Regions from separate parts of the Exiguobacterium sp. s59 genome, predicted to be linked through region 3. Evidence: predicted binding sites of a transcription regulator. Region 3 holds the regulator's gene; each other region holds the start of a gene.
The links. Region 3 encodes Rex, which represses fermentation and respiration genes when NADH is low (regulators of the CRP and FNR family bind a similar motif). Its sites were predicted from a motif close to TTGTGAAATATTTCACAA; they were not measured.
Positions count from the first base shown of each region.

Region 1: a site for Rex is predicted at 1,515-1,532, ahead of cydD (thiol reductant ABC exporter subunit CydD). Genes of this name have one in related genera too.
Region 2: a site for Rex is predicted at 2,707-2,724, ahead of KNO91_RS11140 (DoxX family membrane protein). Genes of this name have one in related genera too.
Region 4: a site for Rex is predicted at 2,099-2,116, ahead of KNO91_RS10290 (L-lactate dehydrogenase). Genes of this name have one in related genera too.

Region 1 is NZ_JACSKG010000002.1:110,224-114,847, reverse strand. Features, by position in the region: gene cydD (thiol reductant ABC exporter subunit CydD) at 1-1,487, opposite strand, end outside; gene KNO91_RS03945 (Crp/Fnr family transcriptional regulator) at 1,610-2,299, opposite strand; gene KNO91_RS03940 (glycoside hydrolase family 31 protein) at 2,413-4,624, opposite strand, start outside.
Region 2 is NZ_JACSKG010000005.1:129,429-134,052, reverse strand. Features, by position in the region: gene KNO91_RS11155 (glycoside hydrolase family 55 protein) at 1-1,591, opposite strand, end outside; gene KNO91_RS11160 (flavodoxin domain-containing protein) at 1-32, shown strand, start outside; gene KNO91_RS11150 (cold-shock protein) at 1,853-2,053, shown strand; gene KNO91_RS11145 (pyridoxamine 5'-phosphate oxidase family protein) at 2,171-2,584, shown strand; gene KNO91_RS11140 (DoxX family membrane protein) at 2,763-3,269, shown strand; gene KNO91_RS11135 (DUF3817 domain-containing protein) at 3,350-3,646, shown strand; gene KNO91_RS11130 (MFS transporter) at 3,668-4,624, opposite strand, start outside.
Region 3 is NZ_JACSKG010000008.1:39,886-44,509, forward strand. Features, by position in the region: gene KNO91_RS14135 (FAD-dependent oxidoreductase) at 1-1,332, opposite strand, end outside; gene tatC (twin-arginine translocase subunit TatC) at 1,555-2,343, opposite strand; gene tatA (twin-arginine translocase TatA/TatE family subunit) at 2,347-2,565, opposite strand; gene KNO91_RS14150 (redox-sensing transcriptional repressor Rex) at 2,565-3,221, opposite strand; gene KNO91_RS14155 (ABC-F family ATP-binding cassette domain-containing protein) at 3,372-4,624, shown strand, end outside.
Region 4 is NZ_JACSKG010000004.1:400,166-404,789, reverse strand. Features, by position in the region: gene KNO91_RS10310 (1,4-alpha-glucan branching protein domain-containing protein) at 1-458, shown strand, start outside; gene rpmG (50S ribosomal protein L33) at 543-707, shown strand; gene KNO91_RS10300 (5-formyltetrahydrofolate cyclo-ligase) at 762-1,316, shown strand; gene KNO91_RS10295 (DUF92 domain-containing protein) at 1,295-2,065, shown strand; gene KNO91_RS10290 (L-lactate dehydrogenase) at 2,235-3,191, shown strand; gene KNO91_RS10285 (rhomboid family intramembrane serine protease) at 3,313-4,362, shown strand; gene KNO91_RS10280 (M42 family metallopeptidase) at 4,375-4,624, shown strand, end outside.

The sequences.
Region 1 (4,624 bases), on a different contig from region 3:
TCGAACAGTAGGATGCCTGGTCGTTTAAAGAACGCTCGGGCGAGTGCGAGACGTTGTCGCTCACCGCCTGACAGACCGAACCCGCCTTCTCCAAGCTCCGTCCAGATTCCATTCGGTAACTGGTCGATCACCTCAGAAAGTCCTGCCGCATCTGCTGCTTCTTGTAACGCGAGCTCGTCGGCTTTTTCGCCTAATGCGATATTATCGGCAAGCGTCCCGGCAAATAGATAAGGGTTTTGTGAGATATAGGCAATGTTTCCATACCAGACGGACTCGTCAAACGAATGAAGTGGCTCACCGTCTACGAGGACGCGTCCCGACTTCACTTGCAAGAGTCCGGAAATGACGTTGAGCACTGTCGTCTTCCCGGACCCGCTTGCGCCGACTAAGGCCAGATGGGTGCCAGAAGGAATCCGACCGCTCAACGGCTGAAGCGCAAAGCGTCCGCCTACATATTCGAAAGACACATCTTCCAGCTCAAGGTCCGGTGTCCGTGAACGAAGTGACTTCGATCCCCATTCGATGCGATCATCCGGGGCGTCTAGTACGTCAAAGATTCTTTCTGCCGCACCCATACTTCCACGTCCCGTATGGAAGGCACTTCCTAAATCTTTAATCGCCAAATAATACTCCGGCGCCAACACGAGAATCAAGAAGCCAGAGAAGAACGTCAGGTTCTCCCAAACGACCATCTGTAAGGCGACCTCTAACGCCACGACACCGGTACTGAGCATCGAGATAAATTCGAGCATGAGTCCCGATAAGAACGCCGTCTTTAAGACGACCATCGTCGCATCCCGAAAGTCGAGGCTACTCTTCTCAATCGCCTTCGCTTCTTGCTCGGTGCGATTGTAAAGCTTGAGCGTCGTCAATCCTTGTAACACATCTAAAAACTTACCGGAGAATTGGTTCATCTTCTCCATTTGTTCTTCCGATTTTTTCTGGGTCGCAATCCCGATGATGATGAAGAACAGCGGGATGAACGGTGCCGTCACCATCATGATGACTCCTGAGATCCAGTGTTGGCTGAAGACGACGACCAAAATAAGAAGCGGGATAATCGATGTTTGGATGACTTGTGGCCAGTATTGGCTAAAGTAAGCGTCCACCTCATCAACTGCATCCATGAACACGCTGACCTTTTTCCCGGACTGACCCGTCAAGGACGATTCGACCGGGCTCGTGGCATACCGATCCAACAATTGTAGGCGTAATGCCTGTTTTGCTTTTTCGGACAAACTCGCACCGATTCGTCCCGATACGTAGCCGAAGAGTGCTCGCGCCAACAAAGCGACAACGAGCCACACCAATGCCGGAAGGATGGCTTCGAATGATTCATCTTTCAAGAAAATTCGGTCGACGATGTCGACGATTAAATACGCTTGCGCTAAAATCGATAGTCCAATCATGATCGCAGACAACACGAGTCCGATGATATGACTTCTTTCAGCGAAAGCAAGGGCTTGCAGTCGTTTCACTGCATTCATCCTTTCTCTATTTACAATTCCATTGCTTTGTGAGATTCATCACTAATTATACAATATGCTACGTTTTGAAGCGAACGCTCCGCTCGTTTGAGTATGTAAAAGACGCCATCATCTGAGTGGCGTCAATCGCTGTCTTGTTCAAAATATTCAGGATGCCCGATGACGAGTTGATGGGCATCCATGCGAAGCACATCTTCTTTTCGGAGTTTGGCTAAAATCGTCGAAACCGTCTCCCGGGACGTTCCGGACAAACGAGAGAGTTCGATCGCAGTGAATGGGCAGCGGACACGAACGCCTTGCTCGTCAGGCTCTCCTAAATCTTCAATTAAGAAATGGAGCGTATTGATGACACGCTCTTTCGCGCTTGGCGTGATGATTTCTTGGACACGACGCTCATGCAGATCGAGAATCCGGTTCATCTGGCTGATGATATAGAGCAACATGCTCGACTGCGTGGACACGAACCGCTCAAATCGATCCGTCGGGATATAGATGACCTCAATGTCCGTCACGGCCTCGGCCGTATGACGATAGTCTTCCTCCGTGAATAAACCGTTGTAAGGAAAAAATTGTTTCGGTTTCACATAGTCGGCATAATGATGGGTCGCATTCTCGTTCATCCGTTCGAGTTTGACGTAACCGCTCATCAAGAAATAGACACGTTCTCGCGGATCCCCTTCCATGAACAACAGTTGCCCTTTCCGATACGTTCGGCAATAGACGTGCGGAATCAGCTGTTCAAGCGTTCGACTCGGACATGTCGCGAATAGCGTCAACTGCCGTAAATCGTCAATCGTCCACATGTGTCGCATGTGCATCCCCTCTTTTCTACTCTTCTATCCTCAGTATAATGGGATTTTTATTGAAAGCGCTTTCTAATTCCGACAGTTTTCTGACATGACAAAAGGGGGTCGCCCCCCCTTTTTCAGTCCAGCATGAGTTCCAACAGTGCATCCTGCAAATCACGCTCGAGTTCTAACGCATGAAGGTCAAACAACCATGCCTCGAGACGTGTCTTTGTCGTCGCCATCTGATACAGGCGATCTTTTAAATCATAGGCGATTTCAGCACGGTCTAAGAACCGATAGAGTCGGTCGAGTCGATGTGCGTTCTGCGTCACTTCGACAGGAAGTGTCACGGTCTGTTCCTGTTTCCATTCACCGAGTGGGATGTGTAACGTTTGCGTCTCCGCATCATAGTCCCCTTCCCCGACGACCCCACGGACAAGAATCGTCAACGTCCGATCCGCCGGCACGAGTGTCAAATCACCCGACGTCTCGATGTGGAGCGTACGCGCTTCCCAATCGAGCGTGAACGTTGTTTCGAGAGACGCGCCTTTCTCATAATCCCGACTCTCCCCGTCATCTTCGTACATCGTGAACGTGTTCGAGGCACCTGGGAAGACGAGTACTTCGAGATCACTCGGATTCCCCGTATTGTTCGCATGCGGTTCATGCGGCATCATCGGGATGATCGCACCGGCTTTGGCGAAGACCGGTTGTTCCTCAAGTCCACGGAACACCCGAATCGACTTGTCCCCTTCATAACGATGTCCCGTGAAGAAGTCGAACCATTCTCCTTTTGGCAACCACACGTTCGCACTGGCGACGTGAAGCTGTCGGTCCATCGGCGTAACGATTGGGGAGACGATGAGTTCACTTCCGAAATAAAACTGATTCGCCACCTCATAAGCCACGTCGTCATCAGGGTGTTCGATATACATCGGTAGCACGAGCGGCAATGAGTCGGCATGATTGCGATAGTTCATCGTATACAAGTACGGAATGAGTTGGTGGCGCAGTCGTAAAAATCGCTTCATCGACTGTTCGGCTTCCATTCCGAAACGCCAAGGCTCTTTTCCGTTGAACGTACTGAACGTCGAATGGAGACGCATGATCGGACTAAACACCCCATATGCGACCCAACGCGCGGCGAGCTCATCGTCTTTTTTACCACGATGATGCCCTCCAATGTCATGACTCCACCATCCGTAGCCGATATTTGTGGCTGTTGCCGTGAAATACGGCTGGAAAGCGAGTGATGCCCACGAGATGATCGTGTCTCCCGAGAATCCAACTGGGTAACGATGGCTTCCCGGTCCTGCGTATCGAGAGAAAATGAGTGGACGTTTGCCGTCACGGGCGATATCGATGGCGTGATAATGATTCAGCATCCATAACGGATCGAGTCCTTCCATCTTCGACGTCGATCCTTGTTGCCAGTCAATCCACCAAAAATCAACGCCGTCCGCTTCATGTGGATGATGCATCTGTTCAAAATACGCTTGAATGAATCGCTTGTCTGAAAAATCAAACGGGATGCGGTCCCCCGATTCCGGATTGACCCCCATCGCCTCAGCCATCGCTGCATATTGATCTTCAAACGCACGGACCCCGTCGGCGGGATGCAGGTTCAGTGTCACCATCATCCCCTCGTCTTTCAACCACTTGAGGAAACGCTTCGGCTCAGGGAACAAGTTTTTATTCCACGAGTACCCCGTCCAACCACTCCCGTACTCTTCTGGAATGTCAGTCACGTGCCAGTCCATGTCGATGACGCTGACCGAGAACGGCACGTCTTCAGACTTGAAACGACGCATCAACGCCTTATATTCTTTTTCGTCGTATCGCCAGTAGCGGCTCCACCAGTTCCCGAGCGCTTTACGCGGAAGCATCGGTGTCGGACCCGTCAACGTGTAAAAGTCTCGAAGTGCCTGCTTATAGTCATGGCCATATCCAAAGTAGTAGATGTCATGAATCCCTTTACGTCTCGGCTCGACGAAACGGTCATCCGTCATTAAGAACGAGGCCGAATCGTCAATGATTGCATACCCTTGTTTGGAGAGGATCCCTTCCTCTAATTCGGTCGCCCCGTCCACATGATCGAGTGTCCGAGCTGTTCCTTTCAATGTTCGCTCCGGACCATTGAACATGTAGCGGCTATAGTACGTACTAAAGTTTCCTTTCACGTCCACATAGAGCGTATTCGGAGCGAACGGACCTTTCGTATAATATAAATGGACATGTTCGGTGATGATTTGGAGCTCGGTCTCGTCTTCAATCACCCGAAACTGCGGAACATCAAATTCTCGATTCCACGCCACTTGGGTGGCACGGTCTTCAAAAACCCCGTCCTCT
Region 2 (4,624 bases), on a different contig from region 3:
CGTCCGAACGCACCCGGTCTGAGAATCCGTAAGCGAGTAGATCTTGCACATCGATTGGGCTTTTCGTGGAGATGAGTACATCTCCACTTTTTTTCTGCCCTTCGATTTGATGAAGTGCGATGTTCTCCAGCTGACGTCCTATTTTCAAAGCGATTGGCGCAGATTCGTGGCATCGCAAGTTTTTGATGGTCACTTCATCGGTTCGGTTGTCTCCCCCGAACAGTTCGAGGTCAGCCCGAGCCGTTGTAAATCCGCTCACAGAGATGCGATGTAATTGAACGCGTTTCGACTTATATTGAATCGCAAGCGCTGGGTTCTGCTCATAGTCGTAAGTCGGGTCACCGATGGCGGTCAATCCATGAATCAAGACATCCTGATACGCCGAGACGACTAGACTTCTTGGAGAGGATTTTGCGTATAGCGAACTTCTAACCGGTTCGATGGACACCAAGTTCGTACCAGACAGAAAGCGTGCCGTCGCCGAATCGGGGTCGTCCGCTAAATGATGACTGATGTGGCGGAAATTGAATGAGCGATTGTCATGAACGGAGAGATGTCCGAAGATATGGACATCATGAGCGGCTGACGAGGTGCCATGTGCCTTCACTTCGATTCCGCCAAAACAGCCTTCACTTTTATTGTTTACGAGTGTGACATGTCGAGATCCGTCGTCGATTTCAATGCCGTTCGAGTTTGAGAATCCGAGGGCATGCGTTCGACCATGAGGATGATGACAATAGCAGTTGGTAATATAGATAGCATCACTATGATGTGTCGTGATTCCGTCATCGCCATAGTTCGTCGCCTCGAGGTGGTCGAGGTGGATGTAGCGACTGCCGTTTGCGGCGCGGAGTCCATCTCCGAGATAATGATAGTGTGGAGACGTGATATCGAACGCATGTAGTCCGGCATTCTTGGCCGTCACGTGATGCACCCAGCCATACGTCACGTGCGCAAACGTCAAAGCGCTCGATGTCGTGTCACCGCTCGTCGTACGTTTCACATCGCCTAATCGTGCAACGTTCCAATCGAGCGTCAAGTGACATACCTCGATATGATGATTTCCCGCAAATGGGGTGGCGTTTCGCAACAGTCTTCGATGCTTTGGGGCACGATTGGATAGTTTTAGAATCGTGACATCTTGACCGGCACCTTCTAGCACACAGTTGGAAGGGAGGCGAATACCTCGAACGATATACACGCCTGCTGGGACAAAGACACGACGGTTGGAACGGAGGGCGAGACGAAAGGCGAGGGTACAATCCGTTTTACCATCTCCGACGGCCCCATAGTCCGTCACGTCGACGCGTTGTTTCGTGACCTGTATCAGATTCAAATATTCCGCATCGAGTCGCCGCATCCAAACAGGACGAACGATTCCATCGATTTGTTCGAGCGGAAGTGATGTTTGGACAGGAGCAATGCGTTCCGTCAATGGAATTCGGCAAGGTATGGACAGTTGTTGCGCTGAGTAAGACTTTTCGCGTGTCGCTCGGTGCCACTCGAGTGATTGATGAATCAGGTCTTCAGACCAATCCGAATAAGAAGCGATCATCGAGGCGATTGATTGTTGCTCTCTTGCGTTTTTCATAATAGATCCTCCTAGCATCATCTTCTCTAGCATGTACCCGTTTCACCTTGTTTTTTAGCAATCAGAAGTATTTACTAGACAGAAGCATCTAGTCGTGTTATATTCAATATGTGCTTAATTAAGAATAGCTGGAATCATAATTCACAAGTGCTTGGGATTATTTTTCATTAGATAATCCAGAGGCTTGTATTTTTTTTGGTCAAGTTTTTTCTAGTAAGGCACTACTATAACGCATAGCGTTTATTTCAGGAGGGTTCATTCATGAACACAGGTAAAGTAAAATGGTTTAACTCAGAAAAAGGTTACGGCTTCATCGAAATGGAAGGCGGAGACGACGTATTCGTACACTTCTCAGCAATCCAAGGCGACGGCTTCAAGACACTTGAAGAAGGCCAAGAAGTAACTTTCGAAATCACAGACGGAGCTCGTGGACCACAAGCTTCTAACGTTGAAAAAATCTAATCTTCCTTTCTAAGGAATATGATACCTGCTCGCATCGGCGAGCAGGTTTTTTTGTGTTTAATCGTGTAGTTTGAGGGAACAGTATACGAGCGACAAATCATGAAGGAGGAATTTGGAATGAGTGCAAAAGAAACAGCTTTGAAGATCCTAGATTCAAGTGATGTAGGGACGATGGCGACCGTATATAAGGTGAAGCCCCATAGTCGATACATGACATTTTTCCATGATGATTTCACGCTCTATACAGCAACCTCGAATGATACAGATAAGGTAGAGGAATTAGAAAAGAATCCATATACGCATATTTTGATTGGTTATGATGGAGATGGAGTGGGAGACACCTACTTAGAAATCTTAGGTAAAGCGACTGTGTCAGACGATGAATCGATGAAAGAAAAAGTGTGGAACGACAAACTCGAGGGCTGGTTTGATGGTCCGGACGATCCGAAATTGGTCATTCTCAAAATCGAACCAGAATCGATGCGTGTGATGAACAAAAAAGGGCAGCCACCTCAAGAAGTAACATTGTAAACTTCTCAAAGACGCCTCGAGTAGGCGTCTTTTTGCTGGATGTGAATAGAGTGTGACGTACATATGGACGAATCATGAACAAAGCAAAATACATATGTGAAATAGTGAACATAGGTGTTATATTGTGAATGTAATCACATTATTCATTTATTCAACTTCTTGAAAGGGAGGAATCATCATGTTCACGAAATTTTGGCAAAATCATAACATCGCTACGGCAATCTTGACGGTGTTACGTGTATGGCTCGGTTATCATTGGTTAACAGCAGGTTGGGGTAAAATCACAGGTGGCTTTGGAACGGAAGGTTTCTTAAACAACGCGGTGACGCTCGCGACTGGAGAGCATCCAGCCGTCGCGGGATGGTGGGCTGCATTCTTAGAAAACTTTGCGATTCCGAACGCCGGATTATTCGATGTCCTTATTCCTTATGGTGAATTTTTGGTCGGGTTAGGGTTATTGCTCGGTGCACTCACACGTAGCGCGGCGTTCTTCGGTCTTGTCATGAACATGGCGTTCTTGCTCTCAGGGACGGTCAGTACGAACCCGACGATGTTGATCGTATCTGTATTGATTTTGGTTGCTGGACATAACGCAGGAAAAATCGGAGTCGATGGCTTGTTCCTTCGCAACTTCGTCGAAACAAAAGTATTGCATCGTTCACCAAATCGTCAAATAGCCTCGTAACTTTTATGCACTCTCCTGTGACAAACCTCTCATGTTTCGGCTACGATAGATATAGCCTACAGAGATAAAGGAGAACGCATATGACTACGACTCATTTTAAATGGCTTGGCTACACAGAAGGTGTGTCCTTCTTGTTGTTACTGTTCATCGCGATGCCACTGAAATATATGGCGGGTATTCCACTCGCGGTCAGCATCGTCGGCGCTGCACATGGTTTCTTGTTTGTTGCTTACGTGCTCGCAGCCGTTTACATGGCATGGCGCTTCCGTTGGGGCTTCAAAGTTCTGACGCTTGCCGTCATGGCATCGGTCATCCCATTCGGACCATTTTTATTAGAAAAACGGGTACTCCCGTCAACAGAGAAGACATCGAACTGATTCGTTCGATGTCTTTTTTCGTTACGAGATGCGTTCGATCGACTGGACTTCTGCTCGTTCTGCTTGGATATCGTGACGGATGCGATAGGTGAGTGTGAATGTACATAAGAGTAGACCAATCATACAGGCGGTGTATAGATGAGCGACCGGAACAAGGTCACTCAATACCCCGAATAGGATGAATCCGATTGGCGTGATGCCCATCGCAAGTGACTCGAGTACCCCGATCACGCGACCTAAATAGTTAGGGTCCGTATTCGTTTGTAAGAGCAATTGAACTGGAATGTTGACACGTACGATAAAGAAACCACTCAGTAAAGCGAACATCGCAAAAAAGAAAATCGAAGTGAAGACGTTGAAGTTAAAATATAATGGAATGGCAGGGCCGACGAATAGAACGCTAAGTATGGTCAGTGCAGAGCGCATAGTCGACAGGCGATGTTTGATATTGAATAACGGCAAGGCGTGAAGTAAAGAAGCGACTAAAAAACCAATGGCAACCATGCTTTCAAGTAGCCCGAACTGAAACGGCGACACACCGACCTCTTGTAAAGCTGCAATCGGGAACAACACTTCTGACGCGACGAAAAAGAAGTTCAAAAATGCAGCTAAGACGGCGACTGTCCATAAGACCGGTTGCTGTTTTAAATAAGAGAGACCAGACCGTACATCTTCCCAGGTGGATTGTTCGGTTGGAGCAACCTCTTTCTGATGGAATTTGAGTCGAGAGGCAAGCAAGGCGGCAATCATAAAGAATAGGGCTGAGCTGAATAAAAAAGCTGGAATCGGTATGAGTTTAAACAGTGCTCCGGCAAGAAGCGGTGTACCGATACTTGAGATGGAAATGATGCTTTGGATAAGGGAGTTGGCGCGTTGAAGTTCTTCTTCTTTAAAAAGAAGTGGAATCGAACTCGAGATCGTGACCGATAAGAACGTGGAGACGATGGATAAGAAGAAGGTGATGACATAAAAGGCAGG
Region 3 (4,624 bases):
GTCTTTCATCGCTTCAAGCGCACCGCTGTTCAGGAAGTGCCATGGTTTGTTGTAGTGCGGTTGGAAGAAGAAGTCGACATATGCGAGCTCTTCGATCGTCATCTCGTTTTGGATCGCAAGAGAGAGCGTGTTGACCGCTTGTGTCAAATCCGCTTTCGACAACACTTGTCCTCCGACAATGCGATGCGTCTCTTTTTCGTAGACGAGTTTGAATTCAACTTTCTCTGCGGTCGGCATGAACTCCGGACGATACGCATCCTCGATGACGACACTTTCTACGTCGAGTCCGAAGAGTGTTGCCGCTTCTTCCGTTAACCCAGACGACGCGATGTTCCAGTCATAGAGTCGTAGTCCTGACGTTCCTTGTGTCCCTTGATAGCGGACACGAGGCTGCATCATGTTTTCTGCGACGAGCGTTCCCATCCGGACCGCATTCGTCGCAAGTGGGATATAGGCGTGTGTACGCGCCGGGTTGTAGTAGACGGCACAGCTGTCGCCTGCCGCAAAGATGTCCGGGTTGCTCGTGCGCATATATTCATCGACGATGATGGCACCGTTTCCGAGCATGTCGACCTGTCCTTCTAAGAGTCCTGTGTTCGGACGAAATCCGACACACAAGATGACGAGGTCCGCCTCGAATTCACCTTTGTCCGTCACGACATGTGTGACGTTTCCGCTCGTTCCACGGAATGCCTCGACCGTCTGACCAAGTTCGAGGTCGATTCCGCGACTTGTCATATCCGCTTCCAATTGATCCGTGAACGACTTGTCGAGATATTTGTTCAAGATACGGTCGGCACTGTCGATGAATGTGACATGTTTACCGTATGCTTCAAACGCCTCGACGAGTTCGACCCCGATATACCCCGCCCCGATGACGGCAATCTTCGTCGCGTCTGTCGCCCGCTCGATAATGCGTTGTGCGTGCGCATAGTTTTTACAAAGTTCGATTCCATTCATTTCGATTCCTGGGAGCGTCGGGACGATCGGCCATGAACCTGTCGTGACGATCAAGCGGTCATACGTGTCATGCACGTCTTCTCCCGTCTCGAGATTTTTGGCGTGGACCGTCTTCGCTTCGACATCGATGGATAAGACGTCATGTTTCATCCGCATTGTCGCTCCGAGTTCTTCAAGTTCACGTGGAGATGAGTAGAATAATTCTTCTGCACGTTGGACGACCCCACCGACGTGGAGCGCAATCCCACATGAGAGGAAGCTGACGTTGTCGTTCCGCTCGTAAACGGTGATGTCGAGATTGTCGTGCTTTGCGAGTAACCCTTTGACAGCTGCTGTTCCTGCGTGTGTACATCCGATGACTGCGATTTTCATATGAGTCGTCTCTCCTTTTATGTTAGACCGTACGTTTCTTTTCACATTGTGATAAATATCACATTTAATTCTTGACCTTAGTGTACTATTTCACAATATAGGATTCAATGACTATGCTCACTATTTCACGTAAAAGTGTCTAAAATTTGAACAGTATGAACTTCCAATTGAACTATAGTGTAGTGCACATAAAAAAGCATCGTCCCATTTACGGAACGATGCTTATTTCTCATTCATCTGTTTCATTAAATCCATCTGTTCTTGCACCATCGCTTCTTTCTCCCGACGCAGTACTCCTTTGTAGGCGACGCGTGAAATCGATAAACTGATTTCATATAGGAAGAAGAGTGGCAATGATACCATGAGGTGCGATGTCAAATCCGGCGGTGTGATGAATGCCGCGACTACGAATAGCGCGAAGTACGCATACTTACGAATCTTCGATAAGAAGTACGGTGTCACGACACCAATCCGGGTCAAGAACATCGTCACAACCGGCAATTGGAACAATAGACCGAACGGGATCGTCAGTTGCAACAAGAACGTGAAGTAATTGTTCGCACCGATGATTTGTTCGAGTCCGAGGTCTTGCCCGAGGTCCGTCGAGATGTCGAGGACGAGCGGGAACAACCAGTAGTAGGCGAACGCAAGACCGATCAAGAACAATCCGAAGATGATCGGGATATAGGCAAGGGTGCCTTTCCGTTCATTCGGATGCAGACCGGGTGCGACAAACGCCCACACTTGATACAGTAGGAATGGGCTCGCCGCAATCAGGCCGATGATGAGCGCCAAGTTCAAGTAAATCATGAGCGGGTCCGCGACCCCAAAGGCGTTCAGTTCGAGCCCGCGTTCGACGAGATCTTCTTGCAAGTACGCGAGCACATATTTGACACTCGGCAAAGCCATCAAAAAGAAGGCAAAGACGACAAATGCAGATAGCATCAGTCGTCTTCGCAGCTCTGTCAAGTGATCGGTAAGTTCCCGCTCTTGATCAGGTTGATGATTCATGGCTTACTGCTCTTTCTTTTCGATAGCTTTCTTGTCGTTCTCGTCGTGCTCGTTCATCATGCCGTTCGTTGCATTTTTGAACTCACGAAGCGTCTGTCCGGCCGCGCGACCAAACTCCGGTAATTTCTTCGGTCCGAAGATGATGAGCGCGATGATGGCGATGATGAATAGACTCGCCCCACCCGGAATTCCGACGACGAGTGATGATGCTAGTAATTCCATTATTGATGGACCCCCTCAGCGGTTGGATAGTGTTGCATAAAGTAAATGAGTGACTGCAGCTCAATCGACAAATCGATGTGATGAACGCGAACCGTGTCCGGTACGGTAAGTCGTGCCGGTGTGAAGTTCAAGATGCCCTTGATGCCGAAACGCACCAAGTCGTCTGCGACGGACTGCGCATAGGCAGAAGGTACCGTCAAAATCGCGACGTCAATCTTGTTTTGCTCCATAATCTGTTCCATCTCATCGACGTGATGAATTGGGACGCCTGACATCGTCGTGCCGACTTTTGTCTCGTCTGCGTCGAACCCGACGACGATATGTGTGTTATTGTTTTTAAGGAAGTTATAGTTGACGAATGCCGTCCCAAGGTGACCGACCCCGACCAAGGCGACATTCGTAATCTCGTCCTGATTCAGTGTCTTTCGGAAAAAGTCTAACAGATACTGCACGTTATAGCCATATCCCTTTTTACCGAGCGCACCGAAGTACGAGAAATCACGGCGAATCGTAGCCGAATCGACCTTGACCGCCTCACTCAGTTCTGCTGAAGAGACACGTTGTTTCCCTGACGCATGCAGGCTTTGAATAAATCGATAGTATAGTGGCAACCGTTTGGCTGTCGCTTGTGGAATCTTTGGTTCGTTTTGACTCAACGGAAAGAGCCTCCTTTTTACGACACGTTACAAACGAATCTGAATTTCATACACCTTGATTGTAAACGAATTCACATGACCACTCAACGAATATACCTAAAATCGCTGAAAAATACAGTATACTAAATAGAGAGAAAGGGGTTTTTTCACTTGATCCTACTGCAAGTCAATAACTTATCCAAATCCTTCGGCGTTGAGCCGATTTTAGAAAACGTAAAACTCGAAATCCAAGAAGGCGAACGCGTCGCCCTCGTCGGTCGTAACGGGGCCGGTAAGTCGACGCTTTTGAAGGTCATCGCTGGTGAATATAACTATGACTCTGGGGACATCATGAAGCCGAAAGACGTCACGATCGGCTATCTCGCCCAAGACTCAGGGCTAGAATCCGATGAGACCATTTGGAACGAGATGCTCACCGTCTTCACGGGCTTAATCGAGCAAGAAAAGACGCTCCGTCGCATGGAAGCAGATATGGGCTCGGAACGGATTTTAAATGACGCTGCGGCGTACGAACGTCTCCTCTCTTCTTATGATGAAGAGCAGCATACGTTCAAAGAACGTGGCGGATATCAATATGAAGCAACGATCCGCTCGGTCCTCCATGGAATGCGTTTCTATCCGGACGATTTCGAACGTCGCATCGACACACTCTCCGGTGGACAACGGACACGCCTCGCCTTGGCGAAGATGCTCCTTCAAAGTCCCGACCTACTCATCTTGGACGAGCCGACGAACCATTTGGACATCGAGACGCTCGCCTGGCTTGAGAAGTACTTGAGCGGCTATAAAGGCGCCGTCCTCATCGTCTCCCACGACCGGTACTTCCTCGACCGTGTCGTCTCGGTCGTCTATGAGCTGTCGCGTCACCGCAGCCGCCGTTTCGTCGGGAACTATACGAAGTATCTCGAGCAGAAGGCCGCCCTCTACGAACAAGAAAAGAAGCAGTTTGAGTCGCAGCAAGAAGAGATTGCCAAGATGCAGGACTTCATTCAGCGAAACATCGCTCGGGCGACAACGACGAAACGTGCGCAAAGCGTGCGGAAGCGTCTCGAGAAAGTCGACCGCCTCGATGCTCCAGATGGTGACGAGCGCAGTGCCGTCCTTTCCTTCTCCATCAAACGCCAAAGCGGAAACGATGTATTGAGCGCGAGTGACCTCGCCATCGGATATGAGGACGCAATCGCCCAACATCTTCGCTTCCAGCTACAACGCGGTGAATCGGTCGCCCTCGTCGGTCCGAACGGGGTCGGTAAGTCGACATTACTTAAAGTGTTGACGAAACAGCAAGCCGCCCTCACTGGCGAGATTCGCTACGGGACCGGCGTCGAGATCGGCTACTACGATCAGGAACAGCAAAACTTGTCCGACGCGAACCGTGTCATCGACGAGATTTGGAATGACTG
Region 4 (4,624 bases), on a different contig from region 3:
CGGAATACGAACGACATGGAAACGTTCATGTATATCGGGTCCGTCCGACTAGCCCATTTTTAGAGCACGTCATGAATCAGGTCGCCACACAAAATATTGCGTATGTAAAACTCGTTCATGAACTTTCAAAACGAGTATCGTTCAAAGTGATTCATCATTTTGATTGGATGACGATTCCTGCTGCAAGAGAACTTGCGCAATCCCTTGCGCTTCCGTTATACTCAACTATGTTGTCCTTTGAAGCGACACGTAACCCGCACGGTCATGGTGGTTTGTTCGATGCGATCCATCGAATTGAAAACAGTGTGTTCTCTGCAGCGGAGTGCGTATATGTCGGCGAAGAGCTCTCGATGCATGACCTAGAACAATGGTATAAGGTAAGCGAGAATGTCAACACATGCCTACCCCTTGAAACTTCTCCATATGGACAGGAATCAATGAAAAAGAACGTGAAATAATCTTGCTTTTTCACAAGAAACTTGGTAGGATAATTGAGTATGCTTAGACTGTAAAGCAAAAGCACTTGATACAACATCATTAAGATGGGAGTGAAAGAAATGCGCGTTAAAATTACATTAGCTTGCACAGAAACAGGCGATCGCACGTACATCACGAAGAAAAACAAACGTAACAACCCTGAGCGCCTTGAGTTGCGCAAATACAACCCACGTCTCCGTCGTCACACGCTTTACCGCGAAGTGAAGTAATAAGGGACCGGCCGTCACATATGTGGCGGCTTTTTTTGTAAGGAGGAATGCGTTGTGGAAGAAAAAGCAGCGTTAAGACAGACTGTCCATCAATCTATTAAGCAAATTAATAATCGACCACATGTCGATCAATCCATCCATCAACGGTTGTTCTCGACAGATATATGGAAGGAAAGCCAGACAATTGCGTTGACCTCTTCACTTCCGCTCGAAATTGATACGTCCCCAATCATTCATGAGGCGTTTGAAGCAGGAAAAACGGTGTGCGTCCCGAAAGTAACGGGACAAGGGTTGACGTTTCATATCATTCATTCTGTGAATGATCTCGAGACGGGTGTCATGAATATTTTGGAGCCGACCACTCCACAGACGACTCAAGCAATCGACTTATGTCTTGTACCGGGAAGGGTATTTGACCGATCGGGATACCGTATTGGTTGGGGTGGAGGATACTATGACCGCTTTTTACGTACATATGAAGGGATAACGGTTTCGTTAGCGTATTCCGTTCAACTTGTCGATCAAGTGCCGACAGAACCACACGATCTTCCTGTGCAGTGGATTGTGACAGAAAAGGAGATGATTCAATGTTCGCCATATTTGTTGTAACTTGTATCGTCGCCTTTCTCGGATATCGGTTGCGCTCCTTAACGCTCTCAGGAGCAATCTTGACGGTGATAACAGGGGTATTGATTGGGTTGTCGTTTGGGTGGTTCGGACTTTATTTACTTGGCGTCTTCTTCTCGACGTCTTCTCTCGCATCAAAATATCGATCTCGCGATAAAGTAAGTGTGGATGAAATCGTCGAGAAAACGGGGGCTCGAGACGCCATCCAAGTGTTAGCTAATGGAGGGGTAGGGATACTTTGTGCCCTCGGTTATTTGCTGACGGACGATGTCGTCTATCTATACATGTACATCGTGTCCATTGCAGCAGCGACGAGTGACACGTGGGGATCTGAATTCGGTGTCCTCGCAAAACGTAAACCTCGGTTCATGTTCTCGTTCAGGGAAGTTGAGCCGGGAACGAGTGGCGCAGTCTCAACATTTGGAACGGTCATGTCGGTATTAGGCGCATTTATGATTGTCTGCTCGTCTCTTTTGTTTGTCGAATTAGACTTGGCATTACTATTGGCACTTTGGGGAATCGGACTAAGTGGAAGCGTTATCGACACATTGCTCGGTGCAACGGTACAACGAAAGTTTCGCTGTACGGTGTGTGGGAAGTTGACCGAGAAGAACATTCATCATCAAGTTCCGACAACATATGTGTCGGGATGGCGGGTTCTTGGAAACGATGCAGTCAATTTTTTGTCCGTGTTTGGAGCAGCGATGATTTGTTTTTTCGTGTTCGGATGAGGGTAGTACAGGAAATGAAGATGTTTCAAATGAATGTGAAAGTTGTCACAATATTGCCAAAGTGAAAACGGTTTCCGCTGTAGTTAGGGTTTGTGAATGATGTTACAATCTTGTTGTAACAGAGATAACAAATACATGAAACAGATTGTTCGAAGGGTGGAGAAACAATATGGAAACATTAAATCATGCTAAAGTAACGCGCGTTGCACTCGTAGGGGCAGGGGCAGTTGGAGCGAGCTTCGCATACCAGTTAACGACAGCAAGTCTTTGTGAAGAGCTTGTCATCATTGACATCAACAAGGCAAAAGCAGAAGGGGAAGCGATGGACTTGAACCACGGTGTCTCGTTCGCATCTTCACCAATGCGTGTTTGGGCAGGAGACTACGCAGACTGTGGTGTAGCAGATATCGTCGTCATTACTGCAGGTGCACCACAACGTCCAGGGGAGACTCGTCTTGACCTCGTTGAAAAAAATGCGAAGATCATGAAATCGATGATTTCAGACATTATGGATTCTGGCTTTGATGGTATCATCATTATTGCCTCAAACCCAGTCGACATTATGACACATTTGGCATGGAAATATTCTGGACTTCCAAAACATCGCGTCTTCGGATCCGGTACAGTGCTTGATACGTCTCGTTTACGTTACATGCTCGGCGATTATTTCAACGTCGACCCACGTAACTGTCATGCCTACATCATGGGTGAACATGGTGATACCGAGTTCGCTGCATGGAGCAATGCCCGAATTTACGGGAAGTCTGTTGAACAGTTGCTTGAAGAGCATGATGAATATAACTGGCAAGACCTTGAGGACATTTATGTGAACGTACGTGATGCGGCTTATCACATCATCGAACGTAAAGGTGCGACATACTATGCTATCGGACTCGGATTACTTCGCCTTGTCAAAGCGGTTCTTCGTAATGAAAACACGTTGTTGACAGTCGGTGCTCACCTCGATGGGGAATACGGATTACACGATATTCATATCGGGGTACCGGCCATCATCAACCGTCAAGGTGTGCGTGAAGTCGTTGAGATTGAATTGTCAGAAGAAGAGCATCAAAAAATGCAACATTCTGCGAATGTCCTCATGAAAACGATGGAGCCTGTCTTGTAATCTAAATACTGATTTACCCGTAGCCGTAGAGGTTGCGGGTTTTTTGTACGTTTGAAACAAGTCACGACTTTGTGGTGAGATGTCACGTGATTTACAATAGAATAAGAGAGGAGGGGTATTGGTGGCGACATGCTTTTGGGAAGATATTTATCAGGCGGTCGAGGAAGGTGGCCGAATCGAAGGGATCTTAGAGCCGTCTCGTGCGGTCATCTTGTTTGATACAAAAGCAGGTGACCGCTATGACCTATACGTTCAAACTGAAAAAGCGTGGGCGAATCATGTCAGTACCGATGTGAACGCCATCCTGGGCGCATTTCGTCTATCTCGAATCGGGCGAAAGCGATTGACGCTTCATATATATGGTGAACGTCTTGTCGATGAAGAGCGGATTGAGAGCATGACTTTCCCGATTCCAGCGAGAGTGACGTTATCTCGCTCGATATGTAGCCCTACGATGGAAGACGATCGTTTTCGAATGCTCGCGGTCGCAATGGATAAAAAGAAGAAAGCGGAGTTAAAGAAACGATTCTCGTTCGGAAAACCACAAGTAGTGTACGGGTTGATGTTCATTACGTTTTTAGTCATGTGGCTGGCTGAATCCGTCGGTTCGACGCTCGATCCGAACACTTTGATTGCATTCGGTGCGAAAGTGAACCCACTCATCGACGAGGGGGAGTGGTGGCGGTTGATTACGCCGATGTTTTTGCATATCGGATGGTTTCACTTTGCCATCAATATGTTTGCGCTCTGGTCACTTGGTCCGCTCGTTGAACGGATGTATGGGTCGATCCGGTTTTTTATCATATACGTGGTTGGTGGCATTCTAGCGACGACGGCATCGTATGCGTTCAGTGAATCGATTTCAGCCGGGGCATCAGGAGCATTATTTGGTCTGGTCGGCGCGCTACTCTATTTTGGACTTCGTGATCGCTCCCTCTTTATGAAGACGCTCGGACCTCCGCTGTTTATTATGTTAGGATTAAATGTGGGACTTGCGTTTGTACTAGGCGCGAGTTTGGACCACTTCGCGCATGCGGGTGGGTTACTTGGTGGATTCGTCGTCTCTGGGGTCGTCGGATTGCCCGATGAAAAAAATCGCAAGCAACGTATCTTATTTTCTGTGCTCGCGACCGTGTTATTTGGTCTACTATATGGGTACGGTTCTTGGTAAGGAGAGAATATGATGATTGATACACTGAAAACATTAGTTGAAATTCCAAGTCCGTCTGGTATGACGGAGGAGGCGATTCGTTTTGCAGAAAAAGAGCTTCAGTCAATCGGTGTCAAAACGTCTCGGCTACATAAAGGGGCATTACTGGCCACATTCCCGGGTCGTTCGAAGGAGGCGCGTCTATTGACGGCGCATGTCGATACACTTGGAGCGATGGTCAAGGACATTTTGCCAAGTGGACGCCTACGACTCACTCAAGTTG